3 regions of the Streptomyces sp. SID8374 genome follow, and region 3 is predicted to be linked to each of the others. Evidence: riboswitches for the same ligand, from Rfam matches in the RefSeq annotation. Region 3 holds a riboswitch; each other region holds the start of a gene.
The links. A riboswitch is a leader RNA that binds a small molecule or an ion and turns the genes downstream of it on or off. The one in region 3 is predicted to bind thiamine pyrophosphate.
Positions count from the first base shown of each region.

Region 1: linked by a shared signal. The riboswitch ahead of GTY67_RS26360 (thiamine ABC transporter substrate-binding protein) and the one ahead of thiC (phosphomethylpyrimidine synthase ThiC) in region 3 are both predicted to bind thiamine pyrophosphate.
Region 2: linked by a shared signal. The riboswitch ahead of thiO (glycine oxidase ThiO) and the one ahead of thiC (phosphomethylpyrimidine synthase ThiC) in region 3 are both predicted to bind thiamine pyrophosphate.

Region 1 covers NZ_WWGH01000002.1:581,688-586,117, forward strand. The annotation lists gene frr (ribosome recycling factor) at 1-118, shown strand, start outside; gene GTY67_RS26350 (phosphatidate cytidylyltransferase) at 118-1,203, shown strand; gene rlmN (23S rRNA (adenine(2503)-C(2))-methyltransferase RlmN) at 1,315-2,421, shown strand; TPP riboswitch at 2,487-2,603, shown strand; gene GTY67_RS26360 (thiamine ABC transporter substrate-binding protein) at 2,686-3,786, shown strand; gene GTY67_RS26365 (iron ABC transporter permease) at 3,840-4,430, shown strand, end outside.
Region 2 covers NZ_WWGH01000001.1:1,585,340-1,589,769, reverse strand. The annotation lists gene pknB (Stk1 family PASTA domain-containing Ser/Thr kinase) at 1-92, opposite strand, end outside; gene GTY67_RS07135 (thiazole synthase) at 207-1,001, opposite strand; gene thiS (sulfur carrier protein ThiS) at 1,004-1,216, opposite strand; gene thiO (glycine oxidase ThiO) at 1,213-2,421, opposite strand; TPP riboswitch at 2,419-2,531, opposite strand; gene GTY67_RS07120 (hypothetical protein) at 2,585-2,926, shown strand; gene GTY67_RS07115 (FAD-dependent oxidoreductase) at 2,956-4,200, shown strand; gene GTY67_RS07110 (Rv2175c family DNA-binding protein) at 4,271-4,430, shown strand, end outside.
Region 3 covers NZ_WWGH01000001.1:3,741,353-3,745,782, forward strand. The annotation lists gene thiC (phosphomethylpyrimidine synthase ThiC) at 1-1,660, opposite strand, end outside; TPP riboswitch at 1,653-1,786, opposite strand; gene GTY67_RS16385 (YibE/F family protein) at 1,857-3,200, shown strand; gene GTY67_RS16390 (SsgA family sporulation/cell division regulator) at 3,231-3,668, opposite strand; gene GTY67_RS16395 (helix-turn-helix domain-containing protein) at 3,770-4,430, opposite strand, start outside.

The DNA.
Region 1 (4,430 bases), on a different contig from region 3:
GTCCGGCGAGGACGAGGTGCGCCGCGCCGAGAAGGAGCTCGACGACACCACCGCGAAGTACGTCGCGCAGGTGGACGAGCTGCTCAAGCACAAGGAAGCCGAGCTGCTCGAAGTCTGATGAACGACTCTTCCTGGGGCGCACCGCAGGGAGCCGGTTACCGGGGTGCCCCCGAGATGGGGGTCGCCTCGGCGGGTCCCGCCTACGATGTGCGGGAAGCCCAGCAGACTCGGCCCATGCCCAACGTGCCGGACGTTCCCGACGCAGGTAGAGACGCAGCCAGCCGCGACGGCCGGGACGGGGACGCCGCGCACGTCAGCGGCCCCCTGTTCCGTGACGAGATGCCGCAGGAGCCCATGTCCACCCCGCTGCCGTCCCCGCCGCAGAAGAAGCGTGCGGGGCGTGATCTGCGCGCCGCCATAGGGGTCGGTGTGGGGCTCGGTGCCGTCATCGTCACCTCGCTGTTCATCGTGAAGGCCGTCTTCGTCGGCGTGATCGCCCTCGCCGTCGTCGTCGGCCTCTGGGAGCTGACCTCCCGCCTCCAGGAGCAGAAGGGCATCAAGGCGCCCCTGATCCCGCTGGCCGTCGGCGGCGCCGCGATGGTCGTCGCCGGCTACGCGCGCGGCGCGGAGGGGGCCTGGGTCGCCATGGCCCTGACCGCCCTGGCGGTGCTGGTCTGGCGGATGACCGAGCCGCCCGAGGGATACCTCAAGGACGTCACGGCGGGCGTCTTCGCCGCGTTCTACGTCCCGTTCCTGGCCACCTTCGTCGCCATGATGCTCACGGCGGACGACGGGCACTGGCGGGTCCTCGTCTTCCTCGTCCTCACCGTCGTCAGCGACACCGGGGCGTACGCGGTCGGCTGGCGCTTCGGCACCCACAAGCTCGCCCCCCGCATCAGTCCCGGCAAGACCCGCGAGGGCCTGCTCGGTGCCGTCTCCTTCGCCATGGTCGCCGGTGCCCTGTGCATGGAGTTCCTGATCGACGGCGGGGCCTGGTGGCAGGGCCTGCTCCTCGGTCTGGCGGTCGCCGTCAGCGCCACCCTCGGTGACCTGGGCGAGTCCATGATCAAGCGGGACCTCGGGATCAAGGACATGGGAACCCTGCTCCCCGGACACGGCGGCATCATGGACCGGCTGGACTCGCTGCTGCCGACCGCGCCGGTGGTCTGGCTGCTGCTGGTGCTGTTCGTCGGCTCCGGCTGAGCGTCCTTTTCAGGCCGCGCACCACGTCCCACCTGCACGTTCCACGAGTGAGGGTCCGTCGTCCACAGGGCGGCGGGCCCTCACCCGTCTGTCTGCGACACTGGATGAACCATGCCTAAGCCCGGAGAACTCACTTTCGTCGCGCCCCGCGGAGCCAAGAAGCCCCCGCGGCACCTCGCCGACCTCACGCCCGCCGAGCGCAAGGAAGCGGTCGCCGCGACCGGCGAGAAGCCGTTCCGCGCCCAGCAGCTTTCGCAGCACTACTTCGCGCGGTACGCGCACGACCCGGAGCAGTGGACCAACATCCCCGCCGGGTCCCGGGAGAAGCTCGCCGAGGCGCTGTTCCCCGACCTGATGTCCGTGGTCCGCCACATCAGCTGTGACGACGACACCACCCGTAAGACGCTGTGGAAGCTGCACGACGGGACGCTCGTCGAGTCCGTCCTGATGCGCTACCCGGAGCGCGTCACGATGTGCATCTCCTCCCAGGCAGGGTGCGGGATGAACTGCCCGTTCTGCGCCACCGGGCAGGCCGGCCTCGACCGCAACCTGTCGACCGCCGAGATCGTGCACCAGATCGTCGACGGCATGCGCGCCCTGCGCGACGGCGAGGTCCCCGGCGGCCCGGCCCGGCTCTCCAACATCGTCTTCATGGGCATGGGCGAGCCGCTCGCCAACTACAACCGTGTCGTCGGCGCGATCCGCCGGCTCACCGACCCCGAGCCCGATGGCCTCGGCCTCTCGCAGCGCGGGATCACCGTCTCCACCGTCGGCCTCGTCCCGGCGATGCTGCGCTTCTCCGACGAGGGCTTCAAGTGCCGCCTCGCCGTCTCGCTGCACGCCCCGGACGACGAGCTGCGCGACACCCTCGTCCCCGTCAACACCCGGTGGAACGTACGCGAGGTGCTGGACGCCGCCTGGGAGTACGCGGAGAAGTCCGGCCGCCGCATCTCCATCGAGTACGCCCTCATCCGGGACATCAACGACCAGGCCTGGCGCGGCGACCTCCTCGGCCGGCTGCTCAAGGGCAAGCGGGTCCACGTCAACCTGATCCCGCTGAACCCGACGCCCGGCTCCAAGTGGACCGCCTCGCGCCCCGAGGACGAGAAGGCGTTCGTCGAGGCCATCGCGGCCCACGGGGTGCCGGTCACCGTCCGGGACACCCGCGGTCAGGAGATCGACGGGGCCTGCGGGCAGCTGGCGGCCTCCGAGCGCTGAGGGGCCGGTGACCTTGGCCGACCGGCCGAAATCCGCCGGTGTAGCCTGGGCGCGAAATCAACTTCATATTCCGACAGGGGAGCGCCACAGCGCTGAGAGTGCGGCACCAAGGACAGGTTGGCCGCAGACCCTCTGAACCTCGCCCGGGTCATTCCGGGTAGGAAGTTCGGACCTTACTCAAGCTGTTGCGCCCTGCCCGCTTCCGGTACGTCCCGGTGGCGGGCGGGGCCGCGTCTCTTCCTGGTCACCTCCAGGAGGAATCACATGAGCACCACCAAGAAGTACGCCTCGACCGCGCTCGCCGCGGCGCTCGGCGTCACCGTTCTCGCGGGCTGCGGCGGCTCCGACGACACCTCGGCCAGATCCGGTGCGTCCAAGGGCAGCGGCTCCAAGACCGTCACCCTGGTCACCCACGACTCCTTCAACGCCTCGGAAGACGTGCTGAAGCAGTTCACCAAGGAGAGCGGCTACACCGTCCAGCTGCTCAAGAGCGGCGACGCCGGTGCCGCGCTCAACCAGGAGATCCTCACCAAGGGCTCCCCGCGCGGCGACGTCTTCTTCGGCGTCGACAACACCCTGCTCTCCCGCGCCCTCGACAACGGCCTCTTCACCGCGTACGAGGCCAAGGGCCTGGACCGGGTCCTGGAAGGCACCGAGCAGGACGACAAGCACCGCGTGACGCCCGTCGACACCGGTGACATCTGCGTCAACTACGACAAGAAGTTCTTCGCCGACAAGAAGCTCGCGCCGCCGCGGACCTTCGAGGACCTGCTGAAGCCCGCGTACAAGAACCTCCTCGTCACCGAGAACGCGGCCACCTCCTCGCCCGGCCTCGGCTTCCTCCTCGGCACCATCGCCTCCCGGGGCGAGGACGGCTACCAGGACTACTGGAAGAGGCTGAAGGCCAACGGCGTCAAGGTCGTCGACGGCTGGGAGCAGGCCTACAACGAGGAGTTCTCGGGCTCCGCGGGCGGCAGGAAGGCCAAGGCGGACCGGCCGCTCGTCGTCAGCTACGCCTCCAGCCCGCCCGTCGAGGTCCTCTACGCCGACCCGCAGCCCAAGGAGGCCCCCACCGGCGTCTCCACCGGCACCTGCTTCCGGCAGACCGAGTACGCCGGGCTGCTGAAGGGCGCGAAGAACGAGGCGGGCGGCAAGGCGCTGCTGGACTTCCTGATCAGCAAGACGTTCCAGGAGGACGTGCCGCTGAACATGTTCGTGAACCCGGTCGTGAAGGACGCGAAGCTGCCGGAGATCTTCACGGAGTTCGGCGAGAAGGTCGACAAGCCGGCCACGGTGGCCCCGGAGAAGATCGCCGCCAACCGTGAGCAGTGGGTCCAGTCGTGGCACTCGCTCGTCGTGAAGTAGCCGGTACCGCCGACGGAGGTGGGCGGCGCGGAGCGGCGGTGCGGCTCGGCCTGATGGCCGTGCCCGTCGCGTTCTTCGCCGTCTTCTTCGCCTACCCCGTCTCCGCGATCGTCGGACGCGGGCTGAAGACGGACGGCGTCTGGCAGTTCGGGCGGATCGGCGACGTACTGTCCCGCCCGGACATCCTCGACGTCCTCTGGTTCACCACCTGGCAGGCCCTCGCCTCCACCGCGCTCACCCTGCTGATCGCCCTGCCCGGCGCGTACGTCTTCGCGCGCTTCGACTTCCCCGGGAAGCAGGTGCTGCGGGCGGTCGTCACTGTGCCGTTCGTGCTGCCCACCGTCGTCGTCGGCACCGCGTTCCTGGCGCTGCTCGGGCGCGGCGGCTTCCTCGACGAGCTGTGGGGCGTACGGCTGGACACCACGGTGTGGGCGATCCTGCTCGCCCACGTCTTCTTCAACTACGCGGTGGTCGTCCGGACCGTCGGCGGCCTCTGGTCCCAGCTGGACCCGCGCCAGGAGGAGGCCGCCCGGGTGCTGGGCGCCGGACGGTTCGCCGCCTGGCGGCGGGTGACGCTGCCCGCGCTCGGCCCGGCGGTGGCCGCCGCCGCGCTGATGGTCTTCCTCTTCACGTTCACCTCCTTC
Region 2 (4,430 bases), 2.2 Mb from region 3:
GTGGCCATCCCGCCGACGGCGATGCGCGCCTCAATGCGATACCGGCCGTCGAGAAGCTGCCCGACGAGAGGGTCCTGGAGGGTCGTGTCCACCCCGAGAGTCTACGAGCCGCCACCGACACCCCGGACGGGCCGGGGCTCTCCCGGGGCCGTTCCCTTACCGATCCGTGACAAGGGCACGTCCCAGGTGGGGGGCGCGGGAGACCCTCAGAACGCCGGCCGCTCCGGATCCAGCGCCGCCCGCCCCTCCACCGGCGAGGACGCCTCGGCGAAGTGGCGGCGCGGGATGCGGCCCGCCCGGTACGCCAGCCGCCCGCCGTCCACCGCGTGCCGCATCGCCGCCGCCATCAGCTCCGGCTCCTGCGCCCGCGTCACCGCCGAGGCGAGCATCACCGCCGCGCATCCCAGCTCCATCGCCAGCGCCGCGTCCGACGCGGTCCCGGCCCCCGCGTCCAGGATCACCGGCACCCCGGCCCGCTCCACGATCAGCTCGAAGTTGTGCGGGTTGCGGATGCCGAGCCCGGAGCCGATGGGGGAGCCGAGCGGCATGATCGCCGCGCACCCCATGTCCTCCAGCTTCCGGGCCAGGACCGGGTCGTCGTTGGTGTACGGCAGCACGGTGAACCCGTCGTCGACCAGGACCTCCGCCGCGTCCAGCAGTTCGATCGGGTCGGGCAGCAGCGTCCGCTCGTCGGCCACCACCTCCAGCTTGACCCAGTCGGTGCCCAGCGCCTCCCGGGCCAGCCGCGCGGTCAGCACCGCCTCACCGGCCGTGAAGCAGCCCGCCGTGTTCGGCAGCACCTGGATGGAGAGCCGCTCCAGCACGGAGAGGACCGAGCCCTGCACGGTCGGGTCGAGGCGGCGCATCGCGACCGTCGTCAGCTCGGTGCCGGAGGCGATCAGGGCGCGCTCCAGGATCTCCAGGCTCGGCGCCCCGCCGGTACCCATGATCAGCCGGGAGCCGAAGGCGGCGGGTCCCAGGGTGAAGACGTCGTCGGACACCGTCAGCCTCCCTGGACGGCGGTCAGGACCTCGATGCGGTCGCCCTCGCCGAGCGTGGTGTCGGCCCACCGGCCGCGTGGCACGACGCACTCGTTGACGGCGGCCGCGACCCCGGAGGGCGCGGTGGTCAGGGCGGCGACGAGCCGGTCCAGCGCGGTGCCCGCGTCGAGGGTGCGCGGCTCCCCGTTGACCGAGACGGATACCTGAGGGGTCATGCGGACTGCTCCTGGAGTACGGGGGTGGCGGCGGCGGACGTGAACCGGCCCGGGGCGAAGGGGCGGGCCACCTCGGGCAGCTCGCCGGTGGTCAGCGCTTCGGCCATCGCGTCGCCGGTGACGGGCGTCAGCAGGACGCCGTTGCGGTGGTGGCCGGTGGCGAGGAGGAGACCGGGCAGGGCGGTCGGGCCGAGCAGCGGGGCGTTGTCGGGGGATGCGGGGCGCAGTCCGGCCCGGGTCTCGGTGAGCGGCAGCTCGGTGATGCCGGGGACGAGTTCGTGGGCGTCGCGCAGCAGCTCGTAGACCCCGCCGGCGGTGACCGTGGTGTCCCAGCCCATCTCCTCGCTGGTGGCGCCGACGACCAGCTCGCCGTTCTCGCGCGGTACGAGGTAGAGGTGGCCGCCCCGGACGACGGCGCGCACGGTCCGGCTGAGGAAGGGGGCGTACGCCGGGGGCACGGTGAGCCGCAGGACCTGCCCCTTGACCGGGCGGACCGGTGGCAGGACCTCCTCGGGCACCCCCGCGAGCCGCCCGCTGAGACTGCCCGCCGCCAGGACGACCTGGTCGGCCCCGGCCTCCGTACCGTCACCGAGCACCGCCCCGGCCGCCCGGCCCCCGGCGACGGTGAGCCGCTCGGCGGGAGCCCTGCGGAACACCACCCCCGCCCGCTCGCACGCGGCCAGCAGCGCCGCCGCGAGCCGGCGCGGATCCACCTGGTGGTCACCGTCCACCCGCAGCCCGCCCCGTACACCCGGCGCGAGCATCGGCTCCAGGCGGCGGCATTCCCGCCCGCTCAGCCAGACCGACTCAAGACCTGAGCGCTCCTGGAGGGCGTGCAGCTCCCGCAGATGCGCCCGGTCGTCGGAGTCCAGCGCGACGGCCAGCGTGCCGCAGGTACGGAAACCGGTTTCCCGGCCGCTCGCCGCCTCCAGCTCCGCGACGAACTCCGGATAGCGGGCGGCGGAGGCGAGGTTGAGGCCGAGCAGCATCTCCTCGCCGTAGTGCAGTTCGGTGACGGCGGCCAGCATGCCCGCCGCGACCTGGGCGGCCCCGCCGCCCGGACCGGGGTCGGCCACGGTGACGCCCAGCCCGCGCTGGGCCGCCCGCCACGCGGTGACCAGGCCGATGATGCCGCCCCCGATGACGAGGACATCGGATCCTGAGCTTCCCCCCGGAATTCCGGAGGTCTTCCCCGAGACGCGCATGGGTGTCCAGCCCCTCCCTTCGCCGGCATGACCCGGATCAGGTTCGTACGGTCGGAGGCGCTCCAGCCTCCCTCTCAGCCCGGTGCGTCCGGGCTCCCGCGAGTGTTCTACCGTGACCAGCCTAGACCCACCCGCCCACAGCACGGTCAAGGGAGCAGCCACCGTGGCCCGTTCACTCGACGGTCTCGTCCTCTCACCCGTCGCCGACCAGGCCCCGGGCCAGGTCGGCACCCGTACCCGCTTCACGTACCACGAGCAGGACGGCACGGTCTGGGCCGAGTACGCGGGCGGTGACGTGGTCCGCGGCCATCTCGTCGGCACCCGCGAGGGGGACGCCCTCGACTTCCGCTACGTCCAGCTCAAGCGGGACGGAACGACCTCTTCCGGACACTGCCTCTCCACCGTCACCGAACTCCCGGACGGCCGGGTGCGGCTGGACGAGCGCTGGGCGTGGGAGTCGCAGGAGGGCAGCGGGACGAGCGTGGTGGAGGAAGTCACCATCTGATCCGTAGTCAGATGAATAGACTGGTACACGTGAGCGAGCAGACGGAACACCACGCGGCGCGGCAGCGCACACGGAACGTCGTGATCGTCGGGGCGGGCATGGCGGGTGTGCAGACCGCCGTCGCCCTGCGGGAAGCCGGCTTCACCGGCCCCGTCACCCTGATCGGCGCCGAACCCCACCAGCCCTACGACCGGCCGCCGCTGTCCAAGGCGGTGCTGCTGGGCAAGGCCGAGGACTCCGCCTTCGACATCGACTTCGAGGCGCTGGAGATCACGCTGCGCCTCGGCCTGGACGTCACCGCCCTGCGCGCCGCCGACCACGTCCTGGACACGGCGGACGGCCCCGTCCCCTACGACGTCCTGGTCCTGGCGACCGGTGCCGAGCCCATCGCCCTGCCCGGCACCGAAGGCGTCCCCGGCGTCCATCTGCTGCGCACCCTCGACGACGCCGCCCGGCTGCGGCCCGTCCTGGAGCGGCAGCACGACGTGGTCGTCGTCGGGGCGGGGTGGATCGGCGCCGAGTTCGCCACCGCCGCCCGCGCCGCCGGGTGCACGGTCACCGTCGTCGAGGCCGCCGCCCGTCCGCTGGCCGGCACCCTGCCCGCCGAGGTCGCCGCCCCGATGGCCGACTGGTACGCGGAGAGCGGCGCCGAACTCCTCACCGACGCCCGGGTGGAGCGCGTCGAGGAGGGCGCGGTGGTCCTCGCGGACGGCCGGAGGCTGCCCGCCGGGGCCGTGGTCGTCGGCATCGGCGCCCGCCCCGCCACCGGCTGGCTCGCCGGCTCCGGGATCGAACGCGGCCCGGACGGCTCGGTCACCGCCGACAGCGCCCTGCGCACCTCCCTGCCCGATGTGTACGCCGTCGGGGACTGCGCCTCCTTCCCGTCCGCCCGCTACGGCGAGCGCCTGCTGATCCACCACTGGGACAACGCCCTCCAGGGCCCGCGCACCGCCGCCGCCGCGATCCTCGCCGCGGAGAGCGGTGCGCCGCTGCCGGTCCACGACCCCGTCCCGTACTTCTGGTCCGAGCAGTTCGGCCGCTTCGTGCAGTACGCAGGCCACCACGCCCACGCCGACACCCTGATCTGGCGCGGCGACGGCGCCGAGGCCACCTGGTCGGTGTGCTGGCTGAAGGGCGGGGCCCTGGTCGCCGTCCTCGCGGTGGGCCGCCCGCGCGACCTCGCCCAGGGCCGCAAGCTCATCGAATCCGGGGCCGCCCTCGACCCCGACCGGGTCGCCGACCCCGCCGTACCGCTGAAGTCCACGGCCCTGTGACCACCCGGGCCGACCCCCGTACGGTCGGCCCGGCTACCGGCTGTCGGTCCTGGATGGCACGCTTGTCCTTGTGACCGAGATCGACGCAAAGACCGATGCACTCGTCCCCGCCTGGCTCCACCTCCCCGACATCGCGGAAAAGCTCGATGTCGAGGTGACGCGTGTCCGGCAGCTGGTCAAGGAAGGCCAGCTCATCGCCGTACGCCGTGGTGAGAACCGGACGCTTCAGG
Region 3 (4,430 bases):
GCCCGCACATGGAGCAGAAGTGCGCCGTCTTCGCCGGTTCGGCGGGCAGTGTCTCGTCGTGGAACTCCCGGGCCGTATCCGGGTCGAGGGCCAGGTTGAACTGGTCCTCCCAGCGGAACTCGAACCGCGCGTCGGAGAGCGCGTCGTCCCACTCCTGCGCGCCCGGGTGCCCCTTGGCGAGGTCGGCCGCGTGGGCGGCGATCTTGTAGGTGATGACCCCGGTCTTCACGTCGTCCCGGTTGGGCAGCCCCAGGTGCTCCTTGGGCGTGACGTAGCAGAGCATCGCCGTGCCCCACCAGGCGATCATCGCGGCGCCGATGCCCGAGGTGATGTGGTCGTAGGCGGGCGCCACATCCGTGGTCAGCGGGCCGAGCGTGTAGAACGGCGCCTCCTCGCAGATCTCCTGCTGAAGGTCGATGTTCTCCTTGATCTTGTGCATCGGGACGTGCCCGGGGCCCTCGATCATCGTCTGGACGCCGAACCGCTTGGCGATCGTGTTCAGCTCGCCCAGCGTCCGCAACTCGGCGAACTGCGCCTCGTCGTTGGCGTCCGCGATCGAACCGGGGCGCAGCCCGTCACCGAGGGAGTAGGTGACGTCGTACGTCGCGAGGATCTCGCAGAGCTCCTCGAAGTGCTCGTAGAGGAAAGACTCCTTGTGGTGCGCCAGGCACCAGGCCGCCATGATCGACCCGCCGCGCGAGACGATCCCGGTCTTACGACGGGCCGTCAGCGGGACGTACGGCAGGCGCACTCCGGCATGCACCGTCATGTAGTCCACGCCCTGCTCGGCCTGTTCGATGACGGTGTCCTTGTAGATCTCCCAGGTCAGCTCCTCGGCCCGGCCGTCCACCTTCTCCAACGCCTGGTAGAGCGGCACCGTTCCGATCGGCACGGGGGAGTTGCGCAGCACCCACTCGCGGGTGGTGTGGATGTTGCGGCCGGTGGACAGGTCCATGACCGTGTCGGCGCCCCACTTGGTCGCCCAGGTCATCTTGTCGACCTCCTCCTCGATGGAGGAGGTGACCGCCGAGTTGCCGATGTTGGCGTTGACCTTCACCAGGAACCGCTTGCCGATGATCATCGGCTCGATCTCGGGGTGGTTGACGTTGGCCGGCAGCACCGCCCGGCCCGCCGCGATCTCCTCGCGTACGACTTCGGCCTCGACGTTCTCCCGGATCGCGACGTACTCCATCTCCGGGGTGATCTCCCCCCGACGGGCGTACGCGAGCTGGGTGACGGGCCGTCCGTCGCGGCTGCGGCGCGGCTGGCGCGGGCGGCCCGGGAAGACGGCGTCGAGGTTGCGCAGCCCGCCGCGCGGCGAGGTGTGCTTGAGCCCGTCGTCCTCGGGGCGGACCGGGCGGCCCGCGTACTGCTCGGTGTCGCCGCGGGCGATGATCCAGTTCTCCCGCAGGGGCGCGAGGCCCCGGCGGACATCGGTGTCGATGGCGGGATCGGTGTACGGCCCCGACGTGTCGTACAGCGTCACGTCCTTGCCGTTGGTGAGGTGCACCTGTCGGACCGGCACCCGGAGGTCAGGGCGCGAGCCCTGGACGTACCCCTTGTGCCAGCCGATGGACTTCCCGGCCTCGCCGTCCGAAGCGCCGTCCGGCGTTCCGTCGTTCTGTTTCGAGGCAGGCGTGCGTGCGTCCGCTGTGGTCATGAGACCTACTCCCTACGCCGGCATTACCCGGTAACAGGTTCGGCGGTCGGCGCAGCGTGTCCCGTACGGATGTACGGCGGTCAGCGCCCTCTCAGCCCGGTGCTCCGAGCTCCCGCGTGTGCAAAGGTGCCTCCACGCTAGCGTCCTTTCCGGCGAGCTGACCAGAGGGCCCTCCCGTTCTTGCGATGATCGCCCCGTGACCTCCCCCCAAAGCGACCCCGCACCCCAGCCGCCCCAGGGCCACAGCCACGGCCACACGCACAGCCACGGCCCCGCCGCCCCGGTCTCCAAGCACCTGCGCAAGGTCATCGCCGCCGTACTGATCCCGTTCGCCACGGCGGTCGTCGTCGGCCTGATCGCGTTCTGGCCCGGCGGCGTCCCCGACCACGAGCGCACCGGCGTCGGATTCGACCGGCAGACCCAGGACGGCAAGGTCGTCCAGGTCGTCAAGGTCGACTGCGCCGACGTCAACGCCGCACAGGTGCCCCCCACCGGTGACACCTCCACCCCCTCGGGCCGCGAGGCCGTCAACGGGCAGGAGGGGGAGTGCGCGAAGGCGACCGTCGAGGTGACCAGCGGCGACGACAAGGGCCGTAAGTTCGTCGAGGTGGTCCAGCCGGACGCGCCCCGCCAACTGCGCGAGGGCCAGGGCGTGGTGGTGGCGTACGCCCCCGACGCGCCCCGCGACCTCCAGTACAGCGTCACCGATGTGAACCGGCGGATCCCGATGACGCTGCTGGCGGCGATCTTCGCCCTGGCGGTGGTCGCGGTGGGCCGGCTGCGCGGGGTGATGGCGCTGGTGGCGCTGGCCGTCTCGTTCGCCGTACTGACCCTGTTCATCCTGCCGGCGATCCTGCAAGGTTCGAATCCGCTGGTGGTGGCGGTGATCGGGGCCAGCGCCATCATGCTGGCGGCGCTCTACATGTGCCACGGGGTGACGGCCCGTACGTCCGTCGCGGTCATCGGCACGCTGATCTCACTGCTGCTGATCGGGCTGCTCGGCTCGCTCTTCATCGGCTGGGCCGATCTGAGCGGCAACACCGACGACAACACCGGCCTCATCCACGGCCTCTACCCGGACATCGACATGAGCGGTCTGCTGCTGGCCGGTGTCATCATCGGATCGCTCGGGGTACTCGACGATGTGACGGTCACCCAGACCTCCGCCGTCTGGGAACTGCACCAGGCGGACCCGCAGATGGGTTGGCGCGGGCTGTACCGGGCAGGTATTCGCATCGGACGGGACCACATCGCCTCCGTCGTGAACACCCTGGTGCTGGCGTACGCGGGCGCGGCGCTGCCCCTGCTGCTGCTCTTCTCCATCGCCCAGAGCAGCGTGGGCACGGTGGCCAACAGCGAGCTGGTCGCCGAGGAGATCGTCCGGACGCTGGTCGGTTCGATCGGTCTGGTCGCCTCGGTGCCGGTGACGACGGTGCTCGCCGCACTGGTGGTCTCCGCGGACCGCCAGGGCGCCGGAACCTCATCGTCCACGGCCGCCGCCCCCGCACGGACCGGCAGGGGTCGCCGCCGTAAGGCGTGAGAGGCGCGAGGCGGGGATGTACGGACCGGCTCAGCCCGCGTTCTGCTCCTCGGCGAGGATGCGGCCGAGCGCTTCCTCCAGGTTCCCGTCGAAGTCACCCAGCGTGTGCTCCTGACCGAGGGGCACCAGCTTGTCGGTCCGGTCGAGAAACGCCACCAACGGTGCCGTACCGGCCCGGAACAGCGCGCGGTCCGCGCCGACCTGAAGGCGGATGTGCACATCGCCGAGCCCCTCGGGCTCGGTCGGCCCGATGTGCACATCGCCGTCGCCGCTCGGGCTGTTGAGCCCGTCCAGCAGCAGCTCACGGCCGAATGCCCAGGTCACAGGGGCATCGCCGGGCAGATGGAACGTCATCCGGATGGCATAGGGATCAGCCACCTCGTACCGGAGCTCCACCGGAATACGGAACGAGAGCTCCTCGGAGACGAGGAAGCTCATCATGACCTCTGCTTGAACCGACTCGCGCATCGTTCAACCCCGCAGTAGATGAAACTGGCCAGGAATGATCCCCCATGGCCCTATTGACGCCATCGTGGTGCACGCGATAGCAGATCACAAGGAGTGATTTTTCAGATACTGATAGAGAACACGAACGAACGCAAGAGGCTCGCCACTTCGCCACGTAGCTGTTCGACTGCGGGCAGCAACCGTTCTTCCCGGTCCAGGGGTACGGAAATGGCCATCGCCGCAATGGTGGCACCGGCTGTGACGGGAATGGCGGCGCAGACGGTCCCCAGTGCGTACTCCTGGCGTTCGATGACCGGTTCACCCCGCCGCAATGTTCGGAGCCGCTCCAGAAGTGCCGCGCGATCTCGCACTGAGTAACGAGTAAGGGGCCGTACGGGGTGCCGGTCGAGGTGGTCCTCGCGGTCCTTCTCGTCCAGCTGGCCGAGAAGACACTGCCCGATCGCGTGTGCGTGGCCGGTCTCCCGGAAGGACGCCCACTCGTCGACCGCCGGGGCGTCGGGGGCGTCCGCGACCGCGATGAGCTCGATCTCGCCGTCGCGGTAGACCGCGCAGTACACCGGGACCCCGATGGCGTCCCGCCAGTGCGCGAGGGAGTCGGTGACGGAGGAGTGGCGGTGTCTCGGGGCCCGGGCGGCGGTCAGGTTCTCGGCGGCCGCACCGAAGTGGAAGACGCCGTTCTCCCGGCGGAGATAGCCCTCGTGGGTGAGCGTGCGCAGCAGGTGGTACGCGGTCGGCAGCGGTAGGCCTGCCTCACGTGCGAGT